Regions from separate parts of the Bacillus methanolicus genome, predicted to be linked through region 2. Evidence: riboswitches for the same ligand, from Rfam matches in the RefSeq annotation. Region 2 holds a riboswitch; the other holds the start of a gene.
What was found. Region 2 has a riboswitch for S-adenosylmethionine ahead of C0966_RS00395 (trans-sulfuration enzyme family protein). Riboswitches for the same ligand answer to the same signal wherever they lie in the genome.
Positions count from the first base shown of each region.

Region 1: another riboswitch for S-adenosylmethionine. It lies ahead of mtnW (2,3-diketo-5-methylthiopentyl-1-phosphate enolase); the one in region 2 lies ahead of C0966_RS00395 (trans-sulfuration enzyme family protein).

Region 1 is NZ_PNFF01000001.1:549,332-554,951, reverse strand. Features, by position in the region: gene C0966_RS02835 (1,2-dihydroxy-3-keto-5-methylthiopentene dioxygenase) at 236-769, opposite strand; gene C0966_RS02830 (methylthioribulose 1-phosphate dehydratase) at 791-1,426, opposite strand; gene C0966_RS02825 (2-hydroxy-3-keto-5-methylthiopentenyl-1-phosphate phosphatase) at 1,423-2,085, opposite strand; gene mtnW (2,3-diketo-5-methylthiopentyl-1-phosphate enolase) at 2,082-3,305, opposite strand; SAM riboswitch class I at 3,525-3,628, opposite strand; gene C0966_RS02815 (pyridoxal phosphate-dependent aminotransferase) at 3,715-4,887, opposite strand; gene C0966_RS02810 (carbon-nitrogen family hydrolase) at 5,008-5,620, shown strand, end outside.
Region 2 is NZ_PNFF01000001.1:95,086-100,705, reverse strand. Features, by position in the region: gene C0966_RS00400 (PLP-dependent aspartate aminotransferase family protein) at 1-985, opposite strand, end outside; SAM riboswitch class I at 1,118-1,228, opposite strand; gene C0966_RS00395 (trans-sulfuration enzyme family protein) at 1,328-2,470, opposite strand; SAM riboswitch class I at 2,640-2,745, opposite strand; gene C0966_RS00390 (hypothetical protein) at 2,866-3,000, opposite strand; gene C0966_RS00385 (DEAD/DEAH box helicase) at 3,327-4,487, opposite strand; gene thiE (thiamine phosphate synthase) at 4,607-5,278, opposite strand; gene thiD (bifunctional hydroxymethylpyrimidine kinase/phosphomethylpyrimidine kinase) at 5,283-5,620, opposite strand, start outside.

The DNA of each region.
Region 1 (5,620 bases), 450 kb from region 2:
AATGTAAATAGAATCGCAAAATTAGACATTATTTTTCCTAAAAAATTTTTTTCGACTAAAAGTCTGAAAAATGCTGTTCTATTCGACAATTTTTTTAAAGGATGATGGAAGATTTTAAAGCATTTTTTGGAGAAATAAGGATTAAATTAAAAAGGGGCTGACTGAAAAACAAAGGGTCAGACCCCTCCAATTCAAAATATATTGTTGGAGGGAGTCAGACCCTATTCGGAACTTCTTACTGTTCGACTTCTTCCTTTTCGTAAATGGGAACCCAGCCTTCTGTTGTAACAAAAATTCTTACTGCAACCACTTTACGGTCATCTGAAAGAGTGAAATAGTGGCGGGTATTTTCTGGAACGGAAATTAAATCTCCGGGATTTAAATGCACTTCAAAGAAGTTGTGGTCTTTTCCTTGAATAATAAAAACTCCATGACCGCTGACAATAAATCGGACTTCATCATCTGTATGATGGTGTTCTCTTTGGAAATTTTCGAGCAGCTGTTCCAGATTAGGTGTATGTTCTGCCAGAGAAATAACATCCTGAGCTTTATATCCTCGGCGGGCAGAAATGTCTTCAATTTCGGTTTTAAAAACTTCAAGAATTTGTTCTTTTTCTTCATCTGTTAATAAATATTTTTCTCGAAGATTGGATGGAAGCTTTGATATATCCCATTGCTCATAAATTACTCCTTGATTTTCTAAAAATACAGCTACATCCTCTTGAATTTCAATTTTTTCTCCACTGTTTTGCAAGACTATGTACGCCATTTTTCATTCTCCTTTCATTTTTTAGACAACTCTTAACTGTTGATATGACTTATATTCAAGAAGCTTTAATTGATAACGGAATAAAAATTCCGACGCTTCCAGAATTTTTTTCGCTTCAAATGCATTTCTTCCCCAGACAGTAATGCCGTGGTTTCGAATTAATACAGCCCCTGTATCCTCTTTGACGTGCTCAGAAAATGTTCTTGCCAATGTTGGAATATGGGCATGATTATGAATAATCGGAAAACAAAGTACAGCGTCATCCTCCCATATATCAAACGCTTTGATTAATTCCTGACCTTGAAATTTCACTTCACCTTTATCACCGTAAATTTCGGAAATGACATTGTTATCAACTGTATGCACATGCAAACTGCATCCAGCATTCGTCTTTTTGTAAATTTCTACATGAAGCAAAGTTTCAGCTGATGGCTTTAAGTGAGTGTTTTCTACCGGCCGACCGTTTTCGTCAACAAGAAGAAAATCCTCTTCCGTACGTTTTCGCTTGTCTTTGCCGCTTGCTGTTACAAGAAATTGCAAAGGTTTGTCACTAACCTTAATTGCGAGATTCCCGCTCGTCCCCATAAACCAGTCTCTTTCCGCCAATTCATCTTTTACATCAGCAAGCTCATTCCATCTCTCAGCCAACAAACTCATGCTCTCACCCCAATCATCTTTTTAATAGATTCTATACAATCAAAAAATGTTTCAAATGAATCAAATCGAATACCTAGTTCCCGGCATTTATCCTCTAAAAAATCCCGGGCAAGAACGTAATCAGCCTGTTTAGCTGCTTCTAAATCCGTGATCGAGTCGCCAACCACAATTTTATAAAATCTGTTTCCTTCCAGTTTTCTGATAACGGAAGGCTTGCAGCAGCCGCAACCATTTGAACAATAATCATCACAGCTGTACGGCCATAGAATCTCAATATTTTCCCCGCTGAAATCAGCTCCGTTGCAATATAATCCTGCAAAAGGTCCAAATCTTTTAAGAATTGGTTCTACAAAAAAATCAATTCCGCCGCTAACAATAAATAATGGAATATCATGTTCATTAAGAAAATCAATGAACTCTTGAAATCCGGGGCGAATAGAGGCATTCTGAACAGTAAAATGGGCAATTTTATTTCTTAATCTGCTTGGGAGAAGGGAAAACATCTTCCCTACTCCCTCTTGGTTTGTAATTTCCTGAGCTAAAATTTGGTCCTTCACTTGAATCCACTCAGAAGGAGCGAAATTTTGCATAATCGAAATTATATTATCTTTTTCCGTAATCGTTCCATCAAAATCACAAAATACGGCAAATTTTTTCATACGTTCACCTCGAAGGAACCCCATAAATCAATTGCCTTTCTAAGTTCTGGAAAGGTCTCCGCGCTTTCGGATAGTGATTTGCCGGAAAGAACTGCATCAATTGCCTGCCTGAATGCAAGTCCTCCTCCCTTTGTGCCATCCGGATGTCCGTGAACACCGCCGCCTGCATTGATAATGCTGTCAATTCCAAAATCCTGTACAAGAAGAGGCACCAAGCCTGGATGAATGCCTGCTGAAGGAACCGGAAAGCTCGGCTTATAGTCTTCTCTTTCTCTTAAAGCTACAGCCATCGCAAGTGCCTTGTCTCTTTCAAGTGCAACCGTCCCATACGGTGAAGGAAACAAAGAGAAATCGGCTCCCGCATAGCGGGTTAGCTTACCGAGTAAAAGCGAATGAGACAAACCGTAGTAAGGTGATGAGGTGATCGCGCCGCTGAATGCCGGGTGAGCCATAATCGGGAGGGCAATGTTATCATCTTCCCGAAGCTCTTGAAGAATGTCCAAGCCATAGGAAAACACATTAAACAGCAATATGTCTGCACCCAATTCCGCAGCCTTTCTTGCCTGATCACGAAGCTTTGACGAACGCCCTGTTAAATTGACTGCATACAATGTCCGGTGCCCGGTTGTTTCAAAAACATCAAGGAGAGCTTTTTTCCCTTCAGTTATTCGTTGTTCAAATGGCGTCAGCTCATTTTCAAACAGTATTTCGTCATCTTTCACAATATCGACTCCGCCTTTTGCCTGTTCCTTTAGCTGGAATAGCAAATAATTAAGATCCCGGCCAATTAAGCCTTTGAAAATACTCATGACGAGCGGCCTATCGTACACATTTAATTTTTCACGGATGCCGGGAATGCCGAATCGCGGTCCGGGAAAAGCTTTTTTTAGCTCGCTGCTAAACTGTAAATCCAGCAGTTTTATTTTTCCATCCATTGATAATTTTCCGAAAACAGTTGTTAATATGGCTGGAATGTCAAATGAAAAATTCACTGTCGGATAGGCAATTTTAATCAAAGCTTCCGTTTCTTTTTGAGCTCCCCCGGGTGCCAGACCTTCTACAGAAACGACTCTCCCCTTATGTTTTTTGAGCTGATTTTTTTCGAGTTCAGGCAAATTGGTCCAGGAACCGACTGTTAGCCCAAGGGCAATTTCTTCCGCTTTTTTTTCAGGGTCATGTTTGGAGTCAAACACTAAGTACGTCGCAATGATTTCACTCAATTGGAATCTTCCTTTCATGGAAACTGGTTAATACTTACGAAAAATGTTTATTTTTGTTTATCAGGAGTTTACTCCCGTTCAAGGTGCATTTGCTCCCATTCGGCAGGCATCGATATCCTTAAGACTGGTCGATAAATTCAAAAACCGGTTGATAACCTCTTTCTTACGCAACAAAAAAACCTCTTCGACAAGAAGAGGTTAGTGCTGCAAACTAAGATCTTCTCATCTTTCAGCTATTGCTGCAAGAATTAGCACCGTGCTTATAAAATAAGTCGGTTGCCGGGCTTCATTGGGCTCGTCCCTCCGCCTGCTCTTGATAAGAAAACAATATTTGGTTCATATTCAATTTTTTACGCGCTAGATTTATTTGGATTATCGCAGGAATATTTTGATTTGTCAATCCATCATTTTAAAAAATTTTTAAAGCTTTAATTCGCTCAACTGCTTCTAAAAGTCTTTCTTCAGAAGTCAGTAATCCTGCTCTGACATAGCCTTCTCCATGCTTGCCAAAGCCAATGCCCGGCGCAACGACGATATGCGCTTTTTCAAGAAGATAATCAGAAAATTGTTCTGATGTAAAGTTATCCGGCACTTTCAGCCAGGCAAAAAATGATCCTTTTGGAGCTGTTACGTTCCAGCCTATTGACCTTAACCCGTTAATCAAAACATTTCGTCTTGACTCGTACATTTTGTTCAGTTTTTCTACACATTCCTGAGACTCTGTCAACGCAGAAGCTGCGGCCTCCTGAACTGCTCCAAACAAGCTGACATACAAGTGATCCTGTAAAAGGTTAATGGCAGAAATCACACTTTCGTTTCCAACCGCAAACCCGACCCGCCATCCTGCCATGTTATAAGTTTTAGAGAGTGTGTAAATTTCAATACCGACATCTTTTGCACCTTCAAACTGCAAAAAGCTTAGCGGCTTTTGTCCGTCAAAGCCGATGGCTCCATATGCAAAGTCATGAACAACACAAATATCATTTTCCTCGGCAAACTTGACAGTCTGTTCAAAAAATTCTTTTGTCGCCGTTGCCCCGGTCGGGTTATTCGGGTAATTCAAAAACATTAATTTTGCTTTTTTTGCATCTTCTTCCGGCAGATCGGCAAAATCAGGAAGAAAGTCGTTTTCTTCACGGAGCGGCATGGTGATCATCTCAGCACGAGCCAATACAATCCCTGACCAATAATCCGGGTATCCCGGATCAGGAACGAGAGCGGCATCCCCCGGGTTTAACAGACATTGCGGAATTTCAACAAGCCCGGCTTTCCCGCCGAACAATATTGCCACCTCTTTGTCCGGATCCAGTTCCACCCCGTATTCCCGTTTATAAAATAACGCAGCTGCTTGTTTTAAATATCGAAATCCCTGAAATGGTGAATATTTATGGTTCACAGGGTTTGCTGCAGCTTGCTGAAGTTTTTTCACAATATGTTCAGGAGTCGGCTGGTCAGGGTTTCCCTGGCCTAGATTAATGACATCATAGCCTTTCTCAATATATTGGTTTGTTTTTTTTACAAGCGAAGCAAAAAATTGTTTCGGAAGGCTGTTTAATAAATCAGATTGGGAGAAATGTTTCATCGTTACACCTACAATCAGAAATTATTTTCATTTTATAAAATTGTTGAAATTCTAGTCAAAAATAATATAACGTAAATGTAAGCTTGTAAAGAATAAAATTTTTCAAACAGGGTGAAGGTCATGAAATTAACTATAGCATGTATTCAGATGGATCTTGCCTTCGGCGATCCGAAAAAAAATTTTCAATCTGCGGAAAATCTTATACAAGAAGCTGCTGCAAAAAAACCGGATATAATTCTTCTTCCGGAATTATGGACTACAGGATATGATTTGACTCGAATCAATGAAATAGCCGATGAAAATGCTAGTGAAACAACTGTTTTTCTGCAAAATGCAGCAAGAAAACACGGGATCCATTTTGTTGGTGGCTCCGTTGCAAACAAAACCTCTGAAGGAGTCTTTAACACGCTTTTGATTGTCGACAAACACGGCAATAAAATTCACGAATACAGTAAACTCCACTTATTCAAGCTGATGAATGAACATCTTTTTTTGACCCGCGGAAAATCAAAAGGTTTATTTCAGCTTGAAAACAGAAAATTTGCAGGGGTAATTTGCTACGATATTCGTTTCCCGGAATGGATCCGCACTCATACTGCGGAAGGTGCAGAAGCATTGTTTGTTGTGGCAGAATGGCCTCATTCCCGACTTTCCCATTGGCGAAGCCTCTTAATCGCACGCGCAATCGAAAATCAATGTTTTGTCATTGCCTGCAACCGTTCCGGGCAAGACC
Region 2 (5,620 bases):
CAGGGTGGTCTTCCAGGCCAGGGTATGATACCCACTCTACTGCCGGATGAGATTTCAAAAATTGAGCAACCTTTAACGCATTTTCAGTATGTTTTTCCATCCGAAGATGAAGCGTTTCAAGCCCTTGCAGCAACAGGAATGCATTTTGCGGGCTTAAGCAAGAACCAAAGTCCCTTAACAGCTGAACTCTCAGCTTTGTACTAAAGGCTAACGTTCCAAAATCATTTGCATATCTGATGCCGTTGTAGCTTGGATCAGGTTCTGTGAATCCAGGGAATTTTCCGTTATTCCAGTTGAAGCGCCCCCCATCAATAACAAGGCCGCCAATCGCTGTACCGTGTCCGCCAATCCATTTAGTTGCCGAGTGAACGACAATATCAGCTCCCCATTGAATCGGTTTGCAAATGTATGGGGTGGCAAACGTATTATCTATTATCAATGGAATTCCATTTTCATGCGCAATCTCTGCCACCGCTTCAATATCTAAAACATGAAGGCTCGGATTTCCGATAATCTCTCCATATAGAGCTTTCGTTTTTGGTGTAATCGCTTTGCGGAAATTTTCCGGATCTTTTGGATCGACAAAATGAACATTAATTCCGTATTTCGGAAGTGTAACGGCGAATAAATTATATGTACCACCGTAAAGATTGGATGCTGCAACAATTTCATCACCTGCCTGAGCAATATTCATAATGGATAAAGCAATTGCTGCCATTCCTGATGAAGTGGCAACTGCTGCTACTCCGTCTTCAAGCAGGGCAATTCTCTTTTCGAGGACATCGACTGTTGGATTTCCTATTCTTGAATAAATGTTTCCAGGTTCATCGAGCGAAAATAAGCTCTGGGCATGTTCGGTGTTATGAAATACATATGAGGTTGTTTGGTAAATCGGAACAGCCCGAGAACCGGTTGTTGGATCCGGTGATTGCCCTCCATGTAAAAGAATCGTCTCTACATCGTACGTATCATATTGTTTTGCCATTGTTTTTTCCTCCTAAATATAATTATTTTTATTGGTTTAGTAGGTTTAATACTTACATTTATTTGTGTTTTTTTACTATTCCGAAATCTATTTACGAAAAAACCCCCTCTTCATAAGAAGAGGGGGTTCCTCCTCTTATCTTTCAGACAATGAATTGTCTGCAGGAATTGGCACCTTTTCAAGCATTGCTTGAAGGTTGCCGGACTTCATCGGGCCTGATCCCTCCGTCACTCTTGATAAGAGATTGCTGATATTCTAATTTTAATCAATTAAAATATTAATTCGTTAACTTTATAAAGGATTATAATTTAGTTTATGAATCAAGTCAAACATAATTTTTCATTAAACAGAATTTTCAATCGCTTTTTCGAACACTTGAATGATGTCTTCCGGATGTTCAATTCCGACTGATATACGGACAACTTCTTTCGTGATTCCTAATGCTTCTCTTGCTTTAGGAGGCAGAGCACGGTGGGAAGTTGACATCGGATGTGAAACAGTCGTTTCCACTCCGGCAAGCGTCGGAATAATTTTCACCCAAGAAAGTGCACGGAAAAACTTATTTACATCCACTATTTTCGATAGCTCGATTGTGACGATCGCCCCAAAGCCTTCTTCTGAATGGTCAAAAGGATAGTATACTTTAGCCACATTTTCATTTGTCTTTAGAGCTTCGGCCAGCTTCCTGGCATTCTGAGACTGGCTTTTCATTCTTAAAGCGAGAGTTTTCAATCCACGGCATGTAAGCCACGCTTCAAACGGACTGACATTCGCACCGAGATTCACCACTTTTTTCCGTGCTTTGGCAACCATCTCTTCTTTGCCGACAACCACACCGGCCGTAATATCACTGTGTCCGCCAATATATTTTGTCGCACTATGAATAACTAAATCTGCCCCTAGTTTATAAGGATTGCAATGGTAAGGAGATGCAAATGTGTTATCAACAATTGTGACAAGATTGTACTTTTTGGCAAGATCCACAACAGCTTCAAGATTTTCAACTCTCAACAGCGGATTCGTAATTGACTCTGTGTAAAGGAGCTTTGTATTAGACTGAATCGCCTGTTCAACCTGTTGAAGGTCTGAAAATGGTACAAAAGTGGTCTCAATTCCAAGTTGGTTCAATTCATTTTTTAATAAATGAAAGCTTCCTCCATACAGGTCATCTGCAGCAACAATGTGATCACCGCTCTTAACTGCTGACAGCACCCCGGCAAGAATCGCTGAAATCCCGGAAGATGTCGCAACACCTGCTGGAGCCCCCTCGATAGCTGCCACTGCTTCACCGAGTTCATCAGTATTCGGATTGCCCGTACGGGTATATAAGTAGTTGCCTTCTCCCTTGTAATATCGTTCAAGATCATTAAGATCGTCAAACGTAAACGCGGAAGTTTGATAAATCGGGGTAACTTTACTTTTGATCGGGAGTTTTTGTTTTTTTACACTGTGCAATAAATTCGTTTCAAACCTCTCCGTCAACATTTCCACCTTCTTCAAAAAAATTGAAACTTTATCGAGGCTCATATTATGTAGAACAAATCAGATCCAAGCGCCCGTTACCTTCCACCTATATAGGTGAGGAACTACGGGTGATTAGAACATGATAATAAAAAACCTCTTCACAAAGAAGAGGCGTAAAGTTCATATCCTCCTCTTATCTTCCAGAACTTCTGTCTGCAGGATTTGGCACCTTTGCAATGAACCATGCAGGTTGCCGGGCTTCACAGGGCCTGTCCCTCCGCCTCTCCTGATAAGAGTATAATTTCTAAAATTCATAATATTAGCTGGAGTATAACAAAAAACGAGTTGATTCGTCAACTGGGTTTTTAAGATTAAAAGAGGTCCGTTTGAACGAATCCTCTTTCGGTGCCCATCAGTTAATCCTCGGGATTGTTTTGATTTTTTTTGTTTTTTGGTGAAGTAAATTCGACCAACTCTTCACTCGGATTGTTTCCTTTTTTCGCATTGTTGTTTCTTTGTGCGTTTGCATTTGCCGGTTTTGTACGTCCCATTGCAGCTCGACTCCTTTACTAATTTTCAAAAGTAGTATTGGTTTTTCGTTTGTTTATTATTCCCGGCAAGCGTTTCCTAATTAAGTGATCTTTTTGCTTCCGTTCCTTGTCATAGCAATATTTTTGCTTCGCTGTAAAGCAGATTCCGTAAAATATATAAAAGCGATTTTTTCGATATTACAGCGATTCTTTCAATTTAATTGCGATTTTTCGGATATTATTGCGATTATTTTAATTTAACTGCGATAATTCGGGTATTATTGCGATTTTTTCTATTTTACAGCGATTCGTTCACTTCGCCATAAAAAAGCTAGGCGCCTTGCTGCCTAGCTTTTCATTTCTTTTTTCGCATGATCGTCGGTTATTGCTCCTTTATAAAAGACTTTTTTATGAACAGGTATTTTCAACTCTTTAGCGAATTTCTTTAATTCCCGCTCTTCCCTGTCTGTCACAAACGAAATGACAGTGCCGCTTTCGCCAAATCTACCGGTTCTCCCTGAACGGTGCACGTACTGGTTCAAGTCTTTCGGAAAGTCGAAATGAATCACATGTGTAATCCCTTTAATATCAAGGCCTCTCGCTGCCACAACCGTTGCCAGCAGTAAATTACTTTCTCCTGTCCGGAAATTTTTTAATGCTTTTTGGCGTTCGATTTTATTCATCTCACTGTGCAATTTCTCTGCTTGGAGTTCTTTGTAGTGAAGTTTTTCTGCAAGCACCTGTAAGTTGCCGATATCCTTAACAAAAACAAGTGCTTTTATCCCTTTTAGCCGTGCGGCTTTCTCCAGTAATTTGATCTTATCTCGCTGCTCCGAAACAAAATAAATATGTTCAACATTCGAGGAGCCGATTGTTTCATCCTTTTTCACGCGAATGACTTCAGGATCGTTTGCAAGATCCTTTGCCGCTTCTTCTGTTTTGGATGCAAGTGTTGCTGAAAAAAGTGCGATCTGCCGGTCACTTAACGTTGTTTTAATGATATTTTTAACGGTATCGGCATGTTCAGGAATAAGAAGCTGGTCGCCTTCATCAAGAACGACCATCTTTACTTCATGCATTTTCAGCTTTTTCTGTTTGATTAGTTCAAATGTACGCCCCGGTGTGCCAATCACAACATGAGGATTTTTCTTTAATTTTTCAAGCTGCCGCTTCAAGTTGGCTCCCCCAATAAAGGAAGCGCCTCTTATTCCGCTTCCTTCAGACCACTTTTGGAATTCACCTAAAATTTGCATTACAAGTTCCTGAGAGGGAGCCAAAATCACAGCTTGTACGCTTTTTTTATTCGGATCGATTTTATGAAGCAAAGGCAGCAAATAGCTAAGTGTTTTTCCCGTTCCAGTCGGGGATTCTGCTATCACATCTTTTCCTTGTAAAATAAGCGGAATCGCCTGCTTTTGGATTGATGTTGGATTTTCAAAGCCTGATTTATTCCATGCTTCTTGTATAAACGGTTGTAATGTTGCAATGATTGATTGTTTTTCTGACATGTAGGATCTCCTTATGAATATTTTATAAAGAGTATTATTCCACATCTTTTTCAATATCGAAAGGAAGAGTTTAAAAAAGAGTGCCTTATAAAAAGCACTCTTTCCTCGAACTTAAGAATTTATTTTTGCAATCCGGCTAAAGAAACTACTGCTTCTTTAATTTGCTTTGTGCTTTCCAGAGGAGAAGCGGCCATGCTGATGGCAGATATGACAGAGACGCCATCAGCACCGGCTGCGACAACTTGTGCGGCATTCTTGGCATTTATACCGCCAATCCCGACTGCCGGGATGTCGATTCGCTTCTCTCGAAGTAAACGGAGCATGGCGGTGCCCTGTACTTGTTTAGCATCTTTTTTTGTTTCTGTCGGGAAGATAGGGCCAATGCCGACATAATCAGCGCCCGCTTGAATTGCAGCCTGCACTTCTTCGAGATTGTGAGCGGAGACGCCGAGGATTTTATTGCCGATTTTTTGCCGGACAGAATCTGCGGATTCATCCTCCTGGCCAATATGGACCCCATCGGCATCCAATTCAATTGCCAGGCCGACATCGTCATTTACAATAAATGGCACACCGTGTTTTTTGCAAATGCTTTGAACTTTCTTGGCAAAATCTTTTTTCTGTTCTCCGGTCAAAGCTCCGTTTCCTTTTTCGCGGAACTGAAACAAAGTCGCCCCTCCCCGAAGGGCTTCCGTTACAACTTCAAGAGGATCTTTTAGACAATTGTTGCTCCCCATTATAAAATAAACTTTTAACAGCTCCCGCATATTCTCTTTTGAAATTCCAGCCATGATATCACCTTTTTTCAGATACTAGTTTTTGCCGGTAAGCCCAGTGATTTGTCGGCCCGTGTCCTAGTCCGATTCCCAGTTGATTTTCAATTGCGGCAGCGATAAAATCTTTTGCTGTTTGGACTGCATTTTGTACCGTATTTCCCTTAGCCAGTTCAGCAGCAATCGCTGCAGCAAACGTACAGCCGGTTCCATGTGTGTTCTTAGTTTCAATTTTTTTGCTTTTAAAATAGTAAAACTCCCGACCGTCATATAACACATCAACCGCTTCACTCGCGTTTTCGTGTCCGCCTTTAATGACAACATTTCTGGCTCCCAGTTCAAAAATATACTTCGCTGCCT